2 regions of the Streptomyces cyclosori genome follow, and region 1 is predicted to be linked to the other one. Evidence: riboswitches for the same ligand, from Rfam matches in the RefSeq annotation. Region 1 holds a riboswitch; the other holds the start of a gene.
The links. Region 1 has a riboswitch for glycine ahead of gcvP (aminomethyl-transferring glycine dehydrogenase). Riboswitches for the same ligand answer to the same signal wherever they lie in the genome.
Positions count from the first base shown of each region.

Region 2: another riboswitch for glycine. It lies ahead of gcvT (glycine cleavage system aminomethyltransferase GcvT); the one in region 1 lies ahead of gcvP (aminomethyl-transferring glycine dehydrogenase).

Region 1 is NZ_CP163520.1:6,716,309-6,726,928, reverse strand. It holds gene AB5J87_RS29955 (hypothetical protein) at 46-639, shown strand; gene AB5J87_RS29950 (DUF5999 family protein) at 986-1,192, shown strand; gene gcvP (aminomethyl-transferring glycine dehydrogenase) at 1,313-4,198, opposite strand; glycine riboswitch at 4,391-4,488, opposite strand; gene AB5J87_RS29940 (PRC-barrel domain-containing protein) at 4,601-4,987, shown strand; gene AB5J87_RS29935 (DNA polymerase IV) at 4,894-6,435, opposite strand; gene AB5J87_RS29930 (MerR family transcriptional regulator) at 6,492-7,253, opposite strand; gene AB5J87_RS29925 (bifunctional nuclease family protein) at 7,459-7,932, opposite strand; gene AB5J87_RS29920 (MerR family transcriptional regulator) at 7,986-8,726, opposite strand; gene AB5J87_RS29915 (FHA domain-containing protein) at 8,783-9,724, opposite strand; gene AB5J87_RS29910 (DUF881 domain-containing protein) at 9,807-10,601, opposite strand.
Region 2 is NZ_CP163520.1:2,460,869-2,471,488, reverse strand. It holds gene glyA (serine hydroxymethyltransferase) at 1-865, opposite strand, end outside; gene gcvH (glycine cleavage system protein GcvH) at 891-1,268, opposite strand; gene gcvT (glycine cleavage system aminomethyltransferase GcvT) at 1,338-2,453, opposite strand; glycine riboswitch at 2,603-2,696, opposite strand; gene AB5J87_RS10880 (AAA family ATPase) at 2,825-3,490, shown strand; gene AB5J87_RS10875 (enhanced serine sensitivity protein SseB) at 3,558-4,322, shown strand; gene AB5J87_RS10870 (enhanced serine sensitivity protein SseB C-terminal domain-containing protein) at 4,447-5,244, shown strand; gene AB5J87_RS10865 (ABC transporter permease) at 5,586-6,584, shown strand; gene AB5J87_RS10860 (ABC transporter substrate-binding protein) at 6,651-8,411, shown strand; gene AB5J87_RS10855 (ABC transporter permease) at 8,515-9,525, shown strand; gene AB5J87_RS10850 (ABC transporter ATP-binding protein) at 9,522-10,616, shown strand.

The sequences.
Region 1 (10,620 bases):
ACTGCCCCCGCACCACCGTGTCTCCGAAGTGAGAGGCGACCCACCATGCCGCTGCATGTCCCTCCGGCCCCCGCGCCCGCCCTGCGCAGCGTCCTCGCGGCACTCGGTTCCCCCACCGCCGTCCGCGCGGCGCGCACACCGGCCCTGCGCACAGCCCAGGGCCCGCTCAACCCCGAACTCCCGCTCCCCGTCCACGTACTGGACCGCATCACCCCGAGCGCGCGCGCCCCACGCTGCCGGCTCTCCGGCTGGCGCTTCCTCATCAGCGACGGCGCGAGCGCGGTCGCGGCGGCGGACACCATGCTCACCCCGGACGGCTGGGCCTTCTCCCACTTCTTCGAAGGCCCCTACATCGCCTCCACCCAGCACGCGCTGCGCCAGGCCGAGGCCCTGACCCAGGAGTACGAGCCGAGGCTGCTCTCCGTGCCCGAGCTGTACATGCTCACCCTGTGGCTGCGCCACGACACCTCGGCCGCCACCGCCACCGCCTGCGAACTGGACCCGGCCGACCTGCTGGTGCCGCTGGCGCCCGCCCCGCCCGGCATCTGCGCCCACCGGCCGCACCGGGTCTCCGAGCTGCTGCCGGTGATGACCCTGCGGCTCACCCCCGCCGCGCCCCTGCTGAGCCAGCCGGTCTGACCTGCCAGGAAGCCCGCCGACACGCCACCACCAGCAGCGCGCCGACGCCCCGGAGCCACCCCCCTGGCCCGGGGCGCCGCGCTGTGCGCCCGCGCACGTCCTCCGTACGGGCTAGCCCGTATAGGCCACGCCGAACCACCCGAAGGGACAGGCCAGTTGAGTTGAACCGGCCGCACGAGTGATGCGTCAATAAGCAGTAGGAAGCGGTGCCGCGAAATCCCTGCGGATTGACGCCCGTGGGGCAACACTGGGAGCGGACCGACCGACTTACCAACGGGGGGCGGCCATGAACACCGCATCGAGCCGCAGGACACTCACCACTACGACGCAGCGAAAGAACGCATCCATGTGCCAGCACCAGCCAGCCTGCCCTACAGCCGACTCCGCCGACCGGGAGGCCGCGCAGCTCGTGGCGCACCACCCGGAGCAGGGCTGGAGCCTGTTGTGCAACGGCGTCCTGATCTTCGAGGACACCGGTGAGCTGCTGCCGGACGGGCGGATCATCGCCCCGCACCGGGCGCTGACCGCGGGACAGGTGGCGAAGGCCGCGTAGCGCGCCATCCGCTGCGACACGACACGCACCGCGCGGCGACGCGCACCGCACGACAAGGGGCCGGCCCGGGGAAGAACCCCGGACCGGCCCCGACGCGTACCGCCCTCGGACGGCGCCCCGTCAGTTGTCGTACTCGTCCAGCGGCGGGCAGGAGCAGACCAGGTTGCGGTCGCCGAAGGCACCGTCGATCCGGCGGACCGGCGGCCAGTACTTGTCGGCGGCCGACACACCGGCCGGGAAGACCGCCTCCTCGCGGCTGTACGCGTGGTTCCACTCGCCGCCCAGCGCCGCCGCCGTGTGCGGGGCGTTGGCCAGCGGGTTGTCGTCGGCGGGCCACTCGCCGGAGGCGACCTTCTCGATCTCGGCACGGATCGCGATCATCGTCTCGCAGAACCGGTCGATCTCGATCAGGTCCTCGGACTCGGTCGGCTCGATCATCAGCGTGCCGGCCACCGGGAACGACATGGTCGGCGCGTGGAAGCCGTAGTCGATCAGGCGCTTGGCGATGTCGTCGACGCTGACGCCGGTCGCCTTCGACAGCGGGCGCAGGTCCACGATGCACTCGTGCGCCACCAGGCCGTTGGGGCCCGTGTAGAGCACCGGGTAGTGCGGCTCCAGGCGCTTGGCGATGTAGTTGGCCGCCAGCACCGCGACCTGGGTCGCGCGCTTGAGGCCCTCGCCGCCCATCAGCCGGACGTACGCCCACGAGATCGGCAGGATGCCGGCCGAGCCCCACGGGGCGGCCGAGATCGGGCCGACGCCCGTCTGCGGACCGGCGGTCGGCTGGAGCGGGTGGTTGGGCAGGTACGGCGCGAGGTGCGCGCGCACACCGACCGGGCCGACACCGGGGCCGCCGCCGCCGTGCGGGATGCAGAACGTCTTGTGCAGGTTGAGGTGCGAGACGTCGCCGCCGAACTTGCCCGGCCTGGCGAGGCCCACCAGCGCGTTGAGGTTGGCGCCGTCGACGTAGACCTGGCCGCCCGCGTCGTGCACCTCGCCGCAGATGTCGGCGACGTGCTCCTCGAACACCCCGTGGGTGGACGGGTAGGTGATCATCAGGACCGAGAGCTCGTCGCGGTACTGCTCGATCTTGGCGCGCAGGTCGGCGATGTCGACCTCGCCGTCGTCGGCGGTCTTGACCACGACGACCTTCATCCCGGCCATCACGGCGCTGGCGGCGTTGGTGCCGTGCGCGGACGACGGGATGAGACAGACCGTGCGCTGCTCGTCGCCGTTGGCGCGGTGGTAGGCGCGGACCGCGAGCAGACCCGCGAGCTCGCCCTGCGAACCGGCGTTGGGCTGGATGGACACCGCGTCGTACCCGGTGACCTCGGCGAGGCGCTCCTCCAGCTCGTGGATGAGCGTGAGGTAGCCACCGGCCTGCTCGACCGGCGCGAACGGGTGCATCTGCCCGAACTCGGGCCAGGTGACCGGCTCCATCTCGGTGGTCGCGTTCAGCTTCATGGTGCAGGAGCCGAGCGGGATCATGCCCCGGTCCAGCGCGTAGTCGCGGTCGGCGAGCTTGCGCAGGTAGCGCAGCATCGCGGTCTCGGAGCGGTGCTGGTGGAAGACCGGGTGGGTGAGGAACTCGTCGGAGCGCAGCAGCGCCGACGGCAGGGTGTCGGCGGCCGTGGCGTCCAGCGCCGCGATGTCGCCCTCGGCGCCGAAGGCGGCCCAGACGGCGGCGACGCGGTCGCGGTCGGTGGTCTCGTCACAGGCGATCGAGACGGTGTCGGCGTCGACCAGGTGCAGGTTGACCCCGCCGTCGCGGGCGGCGGCGACGGCCTCGGCGGCCTTGCCGGGCACGCGCACGGTCAGCGTGTCGAAGTACGAGCCGTGCACGACCTCCACACCGGCGGCGCGCAGGCCCTCGGCGAGGATCACCGCGTAGCGGTGGGTGCGGCGGGCGATCTGCCGCAGGCCGTCCGGGCCGTGGTAGACCGCGTACATGCCGGCCATCACGGCGAGCAGGACCTGCGCGGTGCAGATGTTGCTGGTGGCCTTCTCGCGGCGGATGTGCTGCTCGCGGGTCTGCAGGGCCAGGCGGTACGCCTTGTTGCCGTCCGCGTCCACGGAGACGCCGACCAGCCGGCCGGGCAGGCTGCGGGCGAACTTCTCCTGCACCGCCATGTAACCGGCGTGCGGGCCGCCGAAGCCCATCGGGACGCCGAAGCGCTGGGTGGTGCCCACCGCGATGTCCGCGCCGAGCTCGCCGGGCGAGGTCAGCAGGGTCAGGGCGAGCAGGTCGGCGGCGACCGTGACGACCGCGCCCAGCTCATGGGCCTCGTCGATGACCGGCTTGAGGTCACGGACCTCGCCGGAGGCGCCCGGGTACTGGAGCAGCACGCCGAAGACACCGCGCTCGGCGACCTCGGCGGGGATGCCGTGGCTCAGGTCGGCGACGACGACCTCGACACCGGTCGGCTCGGCACGCGTCTCTATGACGGCGACGGTCTGCGGCAGGGTGTCCGCGTCGACCACGAAGACGCCGCCCTTGACCTTGCCGACGCGGCGCGACAGCGCCAGCGCCTCGGCGGCGGCGGTGCCCTCGTCGAGCAGCGAGGCGCCGGAGGTGGGCAGCCCGGTGAGGTCGGCGACGACGGTCTGGAAGTTCAGCAGCGCCTCCAGGCGGCCCTGCGAGATCTCCGGCTGGTACGGCGTGTACGCGGTGTACCAGGCCGGGTTCTCCATGACGTTGCGCAGGATCACCGGCGGCGTGAACGTGCCGTAGTAGCCCAGGCCGATCATCGGGGCCAGGACCTTGTTGCGGTCGGCGAGGGTGCGCAGCTCGGCCAGGACCTCGGCCTCGGTGCGGGCGCCGGGCAGCCCCAGCGCCTCGGCGCTCTTGATCACGTCCGGTACGGCGGCGGCGGTGAGCTCGTCGAGCGAGCCGTAACCGACCTGCGCGAGCATCTTCGCCTGGGCCTCGGCGTCGGGCCCGATGTGACGCTGCTCGAAGGGGATGCCACGTTCCAGCTCGGTGAGCGGCATGCGGTTGGCGGTCATGACGGGAGGCCTCCTGGTCTGCACGACCTGCGAGGGGCACCACGGCGCGGGTACCCGGACGGCCTCCCCCTCTGTCATCTCAACCTGAGAGCTTCACCGGGGCGCGTGGGGCGTCCCGGCTTTCACCGTCGGTGAGGAAAGGCGCGCACAGGCGTATGCCCGCACGTCCCCCGTCCTGCTTTCCAGAGTGACCTCGTCCGCGCGGTACGTGGGCCTGAGAGATTCCGGGGAGGATTTGCTCCTTCGGCGCCTCCGGACATCTTTCCGAAGGACTCTCCCGCACGGGGTCAGCAGCCATCGCCAGCCTACCAGCGAGTCCCGGCGCCGATCCTTCGAGTGGCCGACGCCCCCGATGTGCACTTTCGTAGTCTTACGGAGCAGTTGCGACCAGTTGGAGGGACCGTGCAGACCGATATCGATCCGCGCAGCCTGATCGGCCGCAAGGCGTTCGACCGCAATGGCAACAAGATCGGCACGGTGGACGAGGTGTACCTCGACGACGCCACCGGAGTGCCGGAGTGGGCCGCCGTGCGCACCGGCCTGTTCAGCCGGGACGCCTTCGTCCCGCTGGAGCCCAGCGACCTCGTCGACGAGGCGCTGCACATCCCCTACGACCGGGCGCTGATCAAGGACGCTCCCGACTTCGGCGTCGGCCGCCACCTCTCCCCGGAGCAGGAGCTGCAGCTGTACCACCACTACGGACTGGACATCTCGGCCCCCGATCCGCCCGCCGCGCCCGACCGCGACTTCGGCAGGCTCGCGGGCGACGACGGGACCGGACCCGCCTGATCCGCCGCGCCCCCCGCGCCCGCACCGGCCGTCCCCGTCGGCCCCTCCCCGGCCGGGCCCGTCCCGCCTGGCGCCGCCCCGTCCCCCGTCACCAGCGGCAGCGGATCGGAAGGCACCAGCTCCGGGTCGTCGACCCGGAACGTCCGCACCCGCCCGGGCACCGCCGACCCGGGCGTCTCGAACCGTACGGTGACGCGGCCCACCCCACTGCCCTGCACCCACCCCGGACCGAACTCGGCGTGGTGCACGTCGTGCCCGGCCGACCAGCGGCGCTCGGCCGGGGCGGCCCCCTCCCCCGGCTCCTCCGGCACCACCGGGTCCACCCGCTCCGCCGCCTCCCCGCCGGGCGGCTGCTGCCCGGCCGCCGCCCCCTCGCCCGCGGCCTGCGCGAACAGGTCCTCCTGCGTGAAGTCGGCCAGGCCGCTCACCCCGACCCCGAGCAGCCGCACCCCGCCCGTGGTGTCGACCGAGTCGAGCAGCCGCCCGGCCGCCTCGCGGACCACGGCCGGGTCGTCGGTGGGCCCCCGGAGCGTCTCGGAGCGGGTCAGCGTCGAGAAGTCGTACCTGCGGACCTTCAGCACGATCGTGCGGCCCGACAGGCCCGAGGCGCGCAGCCGCTGCACACACCGGTCGGCGAGCCGCCCCACCTCGGTCACCACCCGCACCCGGTCGTGCAGGTCCACGTCGAAGGTGTCCTCGACCGACACCGACTTGGTGTCCCGCTCGGCCACCACCGGCCGGTCGTCCAGCCCCAGCGCCATCCGGTGCAGCGACGCCCCGTGCGCCTTGCCGAGCAGCCGGACCAGCTCGTCCTCGCCCGCCTCGGCCAGATCCGCGACCGTGGTCATACCGGCCCGGCGCAGGTGCTCCCCGGTCGCGGGCCCCACCCCGGGCAGGGTGCGCACCGACATCGGGGCCAGCCTCCCCCGCTCGGTGCCCGGCTCGATCAGCACCAGACCGTCGGGCTTGGCCTCCTCAGAGGCGATCTTGGCGAGCATCTTGGACCCGGCCAGCCCCACCGACCCCGTCAGCCCCGTCACCGCCCGGATGTCCGCACGCAGCCTCTGACCGGCCTCACGGGCCGACTGAGCGTCCCACGCGACTCCCCCGGCCTCCAGGTCCACGAACGCCTCGTCGAGGCTCAGAGGCTCCACCAGGGGCGACAGCCGCCCCAGCAGCTCCATCACCTGCTCGCTGATGGTCCGGTAGAAGCCGAAGCGCGGGACGAGATAGGCGCCATTGGGGCAGAGCCGTCTCGCCTGGGCCATCGGCATCGCCGACCGCGCCCCGAAGCGGCGCGCCTCGTACGAGGCGGTGGCGACCACCCCGCGCGGCCCCAGTCCCCCGACGATCACCGGCTTGCCGCGCAGGCTGGGCTTGGACGCCTGCTCCGCGGCGGCGAAGAAGGCGTCCATGTCCAGATGCAGGATGGTCGGCACGGCTCTCACACCACCGATGCTGCCTCACACCACTGACAACGGGCCCCCGGCGGGCCCGGCGCCCCTCAGACGGCGCGGTTGCGGCGCCGGGCGAGCTCGTCGGCGGGGTTGTTCCCGACCAGGGTCTCGCCGGTGTCGACCCGCTCGCCGTGCAGCTGCGAGAGCGCCGCCTCGACGTCGCGCCACACCACGCCGACCGCGATGCCGAAGACGCCCTGGCCGCCCTGGAGCAGGTCGACGACCTCGTCGGGCGAGGAGCACTCGTACACCGTGGCGCCGTCGCTCATCAGCGTCATGCGCTCCAGGTCGCGGAAACCGCGCTCGCGCAGGTGCCGTACGGCGGTGCGGATGTTCTGGAGCGCCACCCCGGTGTCCAGGAAACGCTTGACGATCTTGAGGACGACCACGTCCTTGAAGCTGTAGAGCCGCTGGGTGCCCGACCCGTAGGCCGGCTGCACACTGGGCTCGACCAGGCCGGTACGGGCCCAGTAGTCGAGCTGGCGGTAGGTGATCCCCGCAGCCGCGCACGCGGTGGGCCCCCGGTATCCGACGACATCGGTGTCGGAGTCGGCCGCATCGCCCTGCTCGGGCAGCGCCCCACTCAGGCTCGGCCGGGAGCTTGGTTGCGAGCTTGGATGGGGGTACCCCTTGCTCGAACTTCGTTGCGAGCTTGGGGGCGGGTACCCCCTGCTCGAACTTTGTTGTGAGCTTGGATGGGGGTACCCCCTGCTCGAACTTCGTTGAGAGCTTGGGGGCGGGTACGGCCCGTCGTCTCCCGGAACTCGTCCGGGAGCCTCCCCCGCCGTGCTGTCGCCGCTGCTTCTCACGCCGACCCTCCGTCCTAGAACTGCCTTCACGACGGTAGGCAGTCACTCGGGGTGCGTCAACGATCGCCACACTCGGCACGCCGAGTGATAATCACCCTGAGAGTGGTTTCGCGTACCCCTCTTGCGGGAAAGGCTACTCGAATGCGCCGGAGCCGCCCGGCACGACGGCCTCCGGCACAGGCGGCTCAACGGCCTCTCGGACCACTCATTGACTGTTGGTGCCGAAGTCCTCCGGCGAGATCTGATCGAGGAACTCGCGGAACTTCTCCACCTCGTCCTCCTGCTCGTCCGGGATCGCGATCCCCGCGTCGTCGAGCACCCCGTCACTGCCGTAGATCGGCGTTCCGGTGCGCAGGGCGAGCGCTATGGCGTCGGACGGACGCGCGCTCACCTCGACACCACTGGCGAAGACCAGCTCCGCGTAGAAGACACCTTCGCGCAGGTCCGTGATGCGGACCTCGGTCAGCTCCTGGCCCACGGCCTCCAGCACGTCCTTGAAAAGGTCGTGCGTCAGTGGCCGCGCCGGAGCCATCCCCTGCTGGGCGAAGGCGATCGCGGTCGCCTCCCCTGGACCGATCCAGATGGGGAGGTACCGATCGCCTCCCACTTCACGCAGGAGCACGATCGGTTGGTTGGAGGGCATTTCCACCCGGACACCCACGACGTCGAGCTCGTTCACACAGCAACCCTAGGACGTGCCCGGCCGGTTTGGGTAGTCGGGCACCCCCCGGGTCAGTGCAGCCGGACCCCGAGAGCGGTCTGGACGAGCGCCGCGTGCAGCCGCACGGACAGCGCCGCGAGCTCCCGCACGGTGGCCTCCGCATGGGCCCTGGTCTGCGGGTTGCGGTGCAGCCGGAGGGGTGCGACCACCTGTTCGACCAGTCCCGCCTCCCGGTCCGCGGCGGCCTTCATGGCGCGAAGATGCCGTGGTTCAAGACCGAAACGGCCCAGATCCGCCACCAGCCGCGCCACGTTCACGGACTCCGCGTCGTAGCCGCCGCCGGGGCCCGCCGTGATCAACCCGTAGGACTCCCACTCGGTGAGCTCCTCCTCGGTCACCTCGGCGGCCACCAGGAGCTCGGCACGGCCCACCCGGGCGGCCGTGGGGCGGTCCGGGTCGCCCTCGACACCGTCCACGCCGTCGCGCGGGCCGCCCGGGGCGGGCAGCACGGGCTGCTCACCCCGGTCCAGTGCGTCCAGATGCTCCCGGATGACCTTCAGCGGCAGATAGTGGTCCCGCTGCATGCGCAGCACCTGGGCCAGCCGCTCGACGTCCTCGGGACCGAACTTGCGGTACCCCGACGGAGTGCGCCGGGGATCCACCAGGCCCTCGGACTCCAGAAACCTGATCTTGGAGATGGTGACTTCGGGAAATTCCTCGCGCAGCTGATTGAGCACGGTACCGATGCTCATCAGCCGGTCGCCCGCGGTGGCGGTGCCGTGACCGGCACCGCCCGTCGGTGTGTGCAGCATGGGCCTTCCCTGGATGGGCGTCCCCGGGGGTCTCCCCCGCAGGGTCTGGGGGAGGGTCAGATGCCGCGCTGGCTCGCGTAGAACACCAGCCGGTACTTCCCGATCTGCACCTCGTCGCCGTTGGACAGGATGATCGAGTCGATCCGCTCCCGGTTCACATACGTTCCGTTGAGGCTGCCGACGTCCGAGACCGTGAAACGGCCGTCCGCGCCCCGGCGGAACTCGACGTGCCGCCGCGACACGGTGACGTCGTCGAGGAAGATGTCGCTCTGCGGGTGCCGGCCCGCCGTCGTCAGCTCACCGTCCAGCAGGAAGCGGCTGCCCGAGTTGGGGCCGCGGCGCACCACGAGCAGCGCCGAACCCAACGGCAGGGCGTCCACCGCGGCCTGCGCCTCCGGCGACAGCGACGGCAGCGCCGTCTGGCCCGTCACCTCGGCGTCGTACGCCTCAAGGCCGGAGATGGAAATGGTCGACGTGGTCTCCGCCGCCCGCTCGGGAACCGCGCCCGCCCGCAGCGGGGCACCGCAGTTCGAACAGAAGCGGCTCGCCGCGGCGTTGCTGTGCCCGCACCTCGTACACACCGGCATGGACGGATCCTCCTGACCCGGCTGGACCGCGTGGGAGCTGGTCGCATACGGGTCCGGAGCAAACCCTCCACCCGTACTCGATGGTTCCCCGAAACCTATGCGGCCGGGACCGGCAGGGTCAACAGACGACGCGCCCGAGCCGCCCGGAATGTCACCACCGGGGTGACCCACCTCGTCGCGGAACAGCGGGCGGTCGCCGCCCTGCTCCTCCGCACCTCCGCGACCGCGGGCACGGTGCCGGGCGGAGCCGCTGCCACCGTCCTCACGTGCGCTCTTGCCGAACAACTTCGCAAACAACTTCACGGGCGATTCCCCTTGACCGAAACAGACCCGCCCGTGGGGCAGGACGAACCCAGAATCAACACACCGGCCGACCCGGACATCCTCACAACGTCCGTATCCGCCAAACAGTTTCCACCACGCACCACGAGTTGGGTGCGCCGACCCCCCGCAAGCTCATGCCCTTGTGCGGTCGCTCGCATGCGGCCCCGCGTCACCGCGAGGACGACCGAGCGTAGTCAGGCCGCTTCGCCGGTCGCAAGGCATCCACGACGATCTTCTCGGAACGGACCACAGTGGCCGTGGCCTGCTCCTTCTCCAGAGTCTGCACCACACCGCCCGGAATGTTGAGCGCGGGTTCGAGATCCTGTGGCTTGCCGATCACCTTGAAGCGGTAGGGCGCCGTCACCTTCTGGCCATCGACCTCGATGCCGCCGTCCGCATCCGAGAAGTACGTGTTGGCGACCACCCGGACGTCATTGATCTGGATCGCCTCGGCCCCGGCGGCCCGCAGCTCCTGGATCGTGTCGAGCAGCTTGTCCGCCTCCACCGCCTTCTTGGAGTCGGTGATCGTCAGCGTGATGCCCGGACCCTGGGCCGCGACCGTACCGGCCAGGATGCCCAGCTGGCGCTCCTTCTCCAGCGTCTGCTTGCGCGCCTCGGCCGCCTGGTTGGAGCTGGTCTCCAGCTCCGTGCGCTGCCCTTCGAGCCGCTGCTTCTCGTCCTCCAGACGCTTGGTGCGGGAGTCGAGCTCGTCCAGGATCCGCACCAGGTCCTCCTGGCGGGCCCCGCGCAGGGCGCTGTTGTCGCTGTTGGAGCGGACCTGGATGGCGAGCCCCAGACCGAGCACGAACAGCAGCAGGGCGACGATCAGCTGGGCCCGGGTCACCCTCGGCGGCCACAGCCCCGCGACCAGCCGCTGGCGCCCCGTCAGCTGCGGCCTCGACGGTCCCGGCGGCTCCGGGGCGACGGCCCCGGCGGCGGGCTCCGGCCGCTCCGGCTCGGGCACCGGGGGCGCCCCGGACGAC
Region 2 (10,620 bases), 4.3 Mb from region 1:
TGCGCTGCTGGCGCTCCTTGAACTCCTCCGAGGCCGCCACCTTGAAGGAGACCGCCTTGGCCGCGATCACGTGCTCCAGCGGGCCGCCCTGGAAGCCGGGGAAGACCGCGGAGTTCAGCTTCTTGGCGAAGGCCGTGTCGCGGGAGAGGATGATGCCGCCGCGCGGGCCGCCCAGCGTCTTGTGCGTGGTGGAGGTGACCACGTCGGCGAACGGCACCGGGTTCGGGTGCAGCCCGGCCGCCACCAGACCCGCGAAGTGCGCCATGTCGACCCACAGCAGCGCCTCGACCTCGTCCGCGATGCGGCGGAACTCGGCGAAGTCCAGCTGGCGCGGGTAGGCGGACCAGCCCGCGATGATGACCTTGGGGCGGTGCTCCTTGGCCAGCCGCTCGACCTCGGCCATGTCGACCAGACCGGCCGCGTCGACGTGGTACGGGACCACGTTGAACTGCTTGCCGGAGAAGTTCAGCCGCATGCCGTGGGTGAGGTGGCCGCCGTGCGCCAGGTCCAGGCCGAGGATCGTGTCGCCGGGCTGGGCGATCGCGAACAGGGCGGCCTGGTTGGCGGAGGCGCCGGAGTGCGGCTGGACGTTGGCGTACTCCGCGCCGAACAGGTCCTTGACCCGGTCGATCGCGATCTGCTCGGTCACGTCCACGTGCTCGCAGCCGCCGTAGTAGCGGCGTCCCGGGTAGCCCTCGGCGTACTTGTTGGTGAGGACCGTGCCCTGGGCCTCCATGACCGCGACCGGAGCGAAGTTCTCCGAGGCGATCATTTCGAGGGTGGACTGCTGGCGGTGGAGCTCGGCGTCGACGGCGGCGGCGACGTCCGGGTCCAGCTCATGGAGGGGGGTGTTCAGAAGCGACATCGGAATATCAGTCCTTACGCCGGGGTCAGCTGCCTGCGAACGCGGTGTACTCGTCGGCGGAGAGCAGGTCGCCCGGCTCGTCCGAGACGCGCACCTTGAACAGCCAGCCGCCCTCGAACGGGGCGGAGTTCACCAGCGACGGGTCGTCGACGACGTCCTGGTTGGCCGCGACGACCTCGCCGGTCACGGGGGAGTAGAGGTCGCTGACCGACTTGGTCGACTCCAGCTCGCCGCAGGTCTCGCCCGCGGTCACCGTGTCACCGACCTCCGGGAGCTGGACGAACACGACGTCACCGAGCGCGTTGGCCGCGTGCTCCGTGATGCCGACCGTCGAGACGCCGTCCTCGGCGCCCGACAGCCACTCGTGCTCCTTGCTGTAGCGCAGCTGCTGGGGGTTGCTCATGACCTGAATTCTCCTGTACGAGGGGGAGTGGTGGTGAACAAGGAAGTGATGCGGAGCGTGTGCGAGGGGTCACTTCTGGCGCTTGTAGAACGGCAGCGCCACCACCTCGTACGCCTCATGCGTACCGCGAATGTCGACGCCGACGCCGGAGGTGCCCGGTGCGGCGTGGGCGGCGTCCACGTACGCCATGGCGATCGGCTTGCCGAGGGTGACGGACGGGGCGCCCGAGGTCACCTCGCCGACGACCTGGCCGTCCGCGACGACGGAGAACCCGGCGCGCGGCACCCGGCGGCCCTCGGCGATCAGACCGACCAGCTTGCGCGGGGCCTTGGCGGCGGCGCGCTCGGCGGCGGCCTCCAGGGCGGCGCGGCCCACGAAGTCCCCCTCCTTCTCGAACTTCACCACCCGGCCGAGCCCCGCGTCGAACGGGGTGAGCGCGGTGGTCAGCTCGTGCCCGTACAGCGGCATGCCCGCCTCCAGGCGCAGGGTGTCGCGGCAGGACAGGCCGCACGGCACCAGGCCCGCGTCCCGGCCCGCGTCGGTGAGCGCCCGCCACAGCTTCTCCGCGTCGGCCGGGGCCACGAAGAGCTCGAAGCCGTCCTCGCCGGTGTAGCCCGTCCGGGCGATCAGTGCCGGGACGCCGGCCACGGTGCCGGGCAGGCCCGCGTAGTACTTCAGGCCGTCCAGGTCGGCGTCGGTGAGCGAGGCCAGGACGGCCGGGGACTCGGGGCCCTGGATGGCGAGCAGCGCGTAGTCGTCGCGGTCGTCGCGGACCTCGGCGTCGAAGGCGGCGGCGCGCTCGGTGATCGCGTCCAGCACCACCTGGGCGTTCCCGGCGTTGGCGACGACCATGTACTCGTGCTCGCCGAGGCGGTAGACGATCAGGTCGTCCACGATGCCGCCGTCCTCCTGGCAGATCATGGTGTAGCGGGCGCGGCCGACGCCGATGGTGCTCATGTTGCCGACCAGCGCGTAGTCCAGCGCCTGCACGGCCTGCGGGCCGGTGACCGTGATCTCGCCCATGTGGGAGAGGTCGAAGAGGCCGGCCCGGGTGCGGACGGCGGTGTGCTCGTCGCGCTCGCTGCCGTACCGCAGCGGCATGTCCCAGCCGGCGAAGTCGGTCATGGTCGCGCCCAGCGAACGGTGCAGCGCGTCGAGGGCGGTGAGACGGGGGGCGTTGCTCATGAGGATGTGGCTCCCAGGGCATGACGGCGAGGACGATCCTCCCCATCTGTCATCGGAACCTGAGAGGTTCGCCGGACGCACGTCGGGGTCCTGGCTTGCACCTTGGGTGGGGCCGCCCCTACGGAACGCGACCCGCTTTTCAGATCTGCCTCATCCACGCGGTACGGGGCCTGAGAGATTCAAGGGAGGGACTTGCTCCTTCGGCGCCTCGGAACTGACCGAGGACTCTCCCGCGTGGATTCAAGCGGCCGGTATGCAGTTGGCGCGCACATCATTGCACGCATCTCCGGAACGTCACATCACTCAGGTCTCATTACCATCTCTTTACGCGCATTGGGGAAGGGTCGCACGACCCGACAGGGGGAGGACCCATGACGGTTCACGAACAGCGGACGGCGGCGCTCGGCGGAGCGGTGCCCGCCCAGCGGGACCGCGCCGCGCACGGCGCCGCCGCGGTGGTGCGGGACCTGCGCGGGCGCGGGCGCCGCACGCCCCGCACCCTGCGGTTCGCCGAGGGGGACGTGGTGGTGGTCTCCGGGCTGCCCGGCAGCGGCAAGACGACGCTGCTGCGCCAGGCCGCGCCCGGCCTCGGCATCGACTCCCAGGACACCCGCCGGGCCTGGGAGGCACGGCTGCCGGGAGTCCCCTACGCGCTGTACCGGCCGGTGGCCCGCATCGCCCACTTCCTGCGGATGCACCGGGCGCTGCGGGCGGGCGAGGGCCTGGTCGTGCACGACTGCGGCACCCACTCCTGGGTGCGCTGGTCGCTGGCCCGGCGGGCGGCCCGGGGCGGGCGGGCCCTCCATCTGGTGCTGCTGGACGTGTCGCCCGAGACCGCGCTGGCCGGCCAGGTGGCCCGGGGCCGCAAGGTCTCCGCGTACGCCTTCGCCCGCCATGCCAGGGCCGTGCCCCGGCTGGTCGACGCGGTGGCCGGGGGGCGGCTGCCCCGGGGCGTGGCCTCGGCGGTGCTGCTCGACCGGGAGGCGGCGCGCGAAGTGGCGAGGATCGCCTTCGGGCCGGGCGGCCCCCGGCGCTAAGGTTTCGTACGGGGCGCGGGGGACCGCGCGACAAGTCACCGACGGTCCGCGGTCAGAAGGACGGCACATGGAATTCCCGCATCCGCACGGCGGCGGCGGCTGGCCCGGCAACGAGCTGGAGGAGGCCCTGGCCGCGGCCCTGGGCAACCCGACGGCGGGCCCTCGCCTGATAGAGGTACTCGGCCGCAACCCGGTCTGGGTCCCGCTGCCCAACGGCGGCGGTCGCGACAGCCGTGACCTGGACCTGCCCACGATGGAGATCGAGGGCGCGCCCTACGTCCCCGTCTACAGCTCCGAGCAGCAGTTCCTCCAGTGCGTCGGCCCGCACATGTCGTTCGCGGTCGCGCCCGCCGTGGAGTTCGCCCGCGGGCTGCCGCCGCAGCTGGGCATCGCGCTGAACCCCGAGGGCGCCGTCGGCGTACCGCTGCCGCCGCCCGCCGTGGCCCAGCTGTGCCGCACCGGGCGGACCGCGCTGGACGGGCCCGCCACCGGCGCCCGGGTGCGGCTGTACGAGCCGGACTGGCAGGACGACCCCGTCGACTTCCTGACCGCCGCCGCCGCCGAGTTCGACGCCACCGGCGTGGTGCGCACCGCCCGCCGCGCGCTCGCCTCCATCGAGGGGGACACCCCGACGCTCTTCGTCGGCGTGGAGTTCTCCACCTGGGACGGGGCCGGGCGCAACGCGCCCATGGAGGCGCTGGGCCGCGCGCTGGGGCGGGCCGCCGTGCCCTGGCCGGTCAACCTGGTGCTGCTGGACGTGGCGCAGGACCCGGTGGGCGACTGGATGCGCGACCGCGTGCGCCCCTTCTACACGCGCGCCGCCCCCCAGTAGGTGGGGCGCGCACCGGGCCACCCCGGGGTGCGCCCGCATAAGCTGGTTTCATAATCCGTACACCCCCACGGCCGCACGCCTGTGCACCGGCGGCGCGGGGGACCGAAGAGGGGCGGGACCCAGGGTGAGTGCGTCAGGCACCGCGGCGGCCGGGCAGGTCGAGCACATGCTGCGCCAGGTGGCCCCCGGACGCTACGACGCGTACGAGGGACTGCTGCACGCCCTCGCCGACCCCTCGGCCGGACGGCTCTGGATGCTGCTCTGGCACGGCCGCCCCGGCGCCCCGGACGCCCAGTACGGGAACATGGAGGTCGACGGCGTCTGCTACGCGCCCTGCGCGACCTCGCCCCAGGAGCTCGCCGCCAGCGGCTGGAACCGCTCCTCCGAGGTCGTCACCGGCCGTGACATCGCCCGTGCCCTCTACCCGGACCGCTATGGGATCTGGCTGAATCCGCACGCCCCCGGCGGCGGCGTCGGCATCCCCTGGCCGGATCTGCGCCGGATCGCCACCGGCCTGGAGCGGATGCCCGCGGGACCGCTGCGGATCAGCGAACCCGCCCTGGACATCCCGCAGTTCTACGCCCTGCTCGCGCAGCACGCGCACCGCACCCCGGCCGTCCGCGCGCTGCGCCGCGCCTGGGTGCAGCCCGCCGTCGGGGTGGCGTATCTGGCCATCGGTCTGGACCTCTACGACACCGGACGCCAGGCCGTGGACTCGGTACGCGCGATGATGCAGCAGTCCGTGGGCGCGGTGCCGGACGGGCTCGCGGTGTCCACGGTGGCCATGTCCGACGAATACGACCCGGTCGGAATGTGGCTGCGCGCCCGGGGACGTCCGTTTTACGACCGCGAGGCGCACGCCGCTCCGGTCGCCCCGGCCGGCGGCTACGGCTACCCCCCGGCCGCCCCGCGCGCCTACTGACACCCCTTCCCCGCCGTACCCGCGCCCGCACGCGCGCCCGCGCCCACGCCAAAACCACTCCCTATAAAGGCAGTTGGGCGACATGACCGATCTGGTCGATTGATGCGCAAGTGATCCGCTCAGGCGATCACACCGTCCGGATAACGGAAGTTCGCTGACCGCATCACGTTTAGGCAACCATTCACCGTCAGGTCTGGCGGGTGATCGCGAACGCGTTGAAGACTCCCGGCTAACAAGGGCCCGTCGGCCCGTCGCAGATCACCGCACCACCTGATGGAACAAGCCGCCACAGCGGCTGGTACGGGCTGGCCAACCGCCGGCCGGGAGGGGTCAGAGGCACTGTGACCGCACCGCTAGAGACCACCGGATCGGCTGCCGAGGTGCCGCCGGAGGCAGTACTCACGGGGGCCAAGCAGAGCCAGATCGAGGGCCGTTCGCTCGGACAGATCGCCTGGACGCGCTTCAAGCGCGACAAGCTCGCGGTCGCCGGTGGCGTCGTCGTCGTCCTGCTCATCCTGCTCGCCGTTCTCTCCAAGCCCATCCAGTGGGCGTTCGGGATGGATCCGAACGAGTTCCACCAGGATCTGATCGACCCGGCCCTGCTGGCCCCCAAGGGCTCCTGGGGCGGCATGAGTTGGGAACACCCGCTGGGTGTCGACCCGCAGTACGGGCGCGACATCCTGTCCCGGATCATCGAGGGCTCCTGGGTCTCGCTGCTCGTCGCGGGCGGCGCCACCCTGCTCTCCGTGGTCATCGGCGTGATCATGGGCGTCACCGCAGGCTTCTACGGCGGCTGGGCGGACACCCTGATCAGCCGGGCGATGGACGTCTTCCTGGCGTTCCCGCTCCTGCTGTTCGCCATCTCGATCTCCGCGTCCCTCCAGGACGGGGCGTTCGGACTGACCGGGCTGCCCCTGCGGATCAGCGTGCTGATCTTCGTGATCGGCTTCTTCAGCTGGCCGTACATGGGGCGCATCGTCCGGGCCCAGACGCTCAGCCTGCGCGAACGCGAGTTCGTGGAGGCGGCCAAGAGCCTGGGCGCCCGCGGCCCGTTCATCCTGGTCCGGGAGCTCCTGCCGAACCTGGTCGCACCGATCCTGGTCTACGCCACGCTCCTGATCCCCACGAACATCCTCTTCGAGGCGGGACTCAGCTTCCTGGGCGTCGGCATCTCGCCGCCGCAGGCGTCGTGGGGCGGAATGCTCACCACCGCGACCGACCTCTACGAGGCGGACCCGCAGTACATGATCGTGCCGGGCCTGGCGATCTTCATCACGGTCCTGGCGTTCAACCTGCTGGGCGACGGGCTGCGAGACGCCCTCGACCCGCGAGGCAAGTAAGCACGCGGCACCTGCCACATCCGTACCACTCCTGCCGCAACCATCCATAGAGGGGGCATTCCTCAGGTGAAGACGAGAAAAGCGACCGTTCTGATCGCTACCGCCGTGGCGCTGACGCTGGGGGCCACCGCGTGCAACGACTCCAAGGACGACAAGGGCGACGGCGGCAAGGGCGGTAAGTCGGTCACCGACGCCGCGCTCAGCCAGATCGTGAACAAGTCCGACAAGAAGGGTGGCACGGCCACCTACGCGATGTCGGACGTGCCGGACTCGCTGGACCCGGGCAACACGTACTACGGCTGGGTGCAGAACTTCTCCCGCCTGTACGGCCGTACGCTCACCACGTTCAAGCCGGCCGCCGGCAAGGACGGCCTGACCGTGGTCCCGGACCTCGCGGAGTCGCTGGGCAAGGCCAGCCCCGACGCGAAGACCTGGACGTACACCCTGAAGAAGGGTCTGAAGTTCGAGGACGGCACGCCGATCACCTCGAAGGACGTCAAGTACGCCGTCGAGCGTTCGAACTTCGCCCCCGAGGCGCTGTCCAACGGCCCGACCTACTTCAAGTCGCACCTGGTGGGCGGCGACAAGTACCAGGGTCCGTACAAGGACAAGAACCCGAGCGGCATCGCGTCGATCGAGACCCCGGACGACAACACCATCGTCTTCAAGCTGAAGGACGCCTTCGCGGACTTCGACTACCTCGCGACCTTCTCGCAGACGGCCCCGGTGCCGCAGGCGAAGGACAAGGGCGCGGCGTACGTGCAGCACATCGTCTCCTCCGGCCCGTACAAGTTCGAGTCGTACGAGGAGGGCAAGGGCGCGACCCTCGTCCGCAACGCGCAGTGGGACCCGAAGACCGACCCGAACCGCCCGGCCCTGCCGGACAAGATCAGCATCCGGTTCAAGGTCAACGCGGTCACCGTCGACAACGACCTGCTCGCGGACAACCTGACGGTCGACGCGGCCGGCACCGGTGTCTCGCCGCAGACCCAGCCGAAGGTCCTGACCAGCCCCAAGTACAAGTCGCAGACGGACGGTTCGTACGCCGGCGCGACCTCGTACATCGGTCTGAACGTCAACGTCGCCCCGTTCGACAACGTCCACTGCCGCAAGGCCGTCCAGTGGGGCATCGACAAGGCGTCGATCCAGGCCGCCGCGGGTGGCGCGCCCAAGGGTGACGTCGCCTCGACGCTGCTGCCGCCGACCGTCAACGGCTACAGCAAGTTCAACCTGTACCAGACCGACGGCGACAAGGGCGACCTGGCCAAGGCCAAGGACGAGCTCAAGCAGTGCAACCAGCCGAACGGGTTCTCGACCAACCTGACGGCCCGCTCCGACCGCCCGTCCGAGATGGCCATGGCCACCGCGGTCCAGGCGTCGCTGAAGAAGCTCAACATCAACGCCGAGATCAAGTCCTTCCCGGCGGGCAAGTACTTCCAGAACTTCGCGGGCAACCCGCAGTACGTGCACGACCACAAGCTCGGCATGATCATGACCGCGTGGGGTGCCGACTGGCCGACCGGCTTCGGCTTCCTGGACCAGATCATCAACGGCTCGGCCATCAAGCCGTCCGGTGGCAACAACGTCCAGGAGCTGAACGACCCGGCGATCAACAAGGCGCTGAACGACGCCATCGCCAACACGGACAAGGCCGCCCGTGAGAAGGCGTGGGGCGACATCGACAAGATGGTCGCCGAGAACGCCTCCGCCGTGCCGCTGATCTACCGCAAGAACCTGCTGTTCCGCCCGACGTCGGCCACCAACGTCACCGTCACCCAGGCGTACCTCGGTATGTACGACTACCTGCTGATGGGTTCCTCCAAGTAAGTAGCGGTTGAACCCCCGAGTTTCTTTGAAAGGCAGGTGAAGGCACCGGTGCCCGCCGGGTCGGGAGACCCCCGGCCGGGCGGGCGCCGGTTGCCGGACAGCTGTGGCTGCGTACATCATCCGACGCGTTTTCGGCGCGGTGCTCCTGCTGCTGATCGTCAGCGCGGTCACCTTCGCGATTTACTTCCTGGTGCCCCGGCTCGCCGGCCAGACGATGGACCAGCTGGCCGCCCAGTACGTGGGCAAGGACGCCAATGCCAGTGCGATCGCCGCGGTGAAGAAGAACCTCGGGTTCGATCAACCGCTCTACGAGCAGTACTGGCACTTCCTCAAGCAGATCTTCGTCGGCGCGACCTACAAGTTCGGTCCCGACGCCTCGGTCTGCCACGCCCCCTGCTTCGGCTACTCGTTCAAGAACCACGTCGAGGTCTGGCCGCAGCTGACCGAGCGCATCCCGGTCACCTTCTCGCTCGCCATCGGTGCGGCCGTCATCTGGCTGGTCTCCGGTGTCGCGGTGGGCGTGGTCTCCGCCCTCAAGCGGGGTTCGCTCCTGGACCGGTTCTTCATGGGTGTCGCCCTCGCCGGCGTCTCCCTCCCGATCTTCTTCACCGGCATGCTGTTCCTGGGCCTGTTCACGGTCCAGTGGCCGGTGTGGTCCGGGGTCAACTACGTGGCGTTCACGGACAATCCGGCCGACTGGGCCTGGAACCTCCTGATCCCCTGGTGCAGCCTCGCCTTCCTCTACTCCGCGCTCTACGCCCGGCTCACCCGGGCCGGAATGCTGGAGACCATGGGGGAGGACTACATCCGCACCGCCCGGGCCAAGGGCCTGCGGGAGCGGACCGTGGTCGGCAAGCACGGCCTGCGCGCCGCGCTCACCCCGATCGTCACCATCTTCGGCATGGACTTCGGTCTGCTCGTCGGCGGCGCGGTCATCACCGAGCAGGTCTTCTCCTTCCAGGGCCTCGGCTTCTACGCCGTCGACGGCGTCCGCAACAACGACCTCCCGGTCGTCATGGGCGTGACCCTGGTCGCCGCCTTCTTCATCGTTCTCTGCAATCTGCTGGTGGACCTGGTGTACGCCGCGATCGACCCCAGGGTGAGGCTCTCGTGAGCGACCTGAACAAGACCGGCGCGGCCGTCGGCGAGCCGGTGACCGAGCGCCCCGCCGACGCCGGGGACGCCTTCCTGTCCGTACGGGACCTGCGCATCCACTTCGACACCGACGACGGCCTGGTCAAGTCCGTCGACGGCGTCAGCTTCGACATCAAGCCCGGCCAGACCCTCGGCATCGTGGGCGAGTCCGGCTCCGGCAAGTCGGTGACCTCGCTCGGGCTGATGGGGCTGCACCGCAGCGCCAACGCCAAGATCTCCGGCGAGGTGTGGCTGGACGGCGAGGAGCTGATCGGCGCCGACCCCGACCACGTGCGCAAGCTGCGCGGCCGGAAGATGGCGATGATCTTCCAGGACCCGCTCTCCGCGATGCACCCCTACTACACGGTGGGCGCGCAGATCGTGGAGGCGTACCGGGCCCACCACCAGGTCGCCAAGAAGGTCGCCCGCACCCGGGCGATCGAGATGCTCGACCGGGTCGGCATCCCCGAGCCCGGCAAGCGCGTCGACTCCTATCCGCACGAGTTCTCCGGCGGCATGCGCCAGCGCGCGATGATCGCGATGGCGCTGGTCAACAACCCGGAGCTGCTGATCGCGGACGAGCCGACCACCGCCCTGGACGTCACCGTCCAGGCGCAGATCCTGGACCTGATCCGGGACCTGCAGAAGGAGTTCGGCTCCGCCGTCATCATGATCACGCACGATCTGGGCGTGGTCGCGGAGATGGCGGACAACCTCCTGGTGATGTACGGCGGCCGGTGCGTCGAGCGCGGCCCGTCCGAGCAGGTCTTCTACGAGCCCCAGCACCCCTACACCTGGGGCCTGCTCGGTTCGATGCCGCGCATCGACCGGGAGGAGACGGACCGGCTGATCCCCGTCAAGGGCCAGCCGCCGTCGCTGATCAACGTGCCGTCCGGCTGTGCCTTCAACCCGCGCTGCCCGTACGCGGACGTGCCCAAGGACAACGTCACGCGCACCGTGCGTCCCGAACTCCAGCAGTGGGACGGCGCCGAGGGCCACTTCTCGGCCTGCCACATGTCGCAGGAGGAGCGGACCCGTATCTGGACCGAAGAGATTGCGCCGAAGCTGTGAGCGA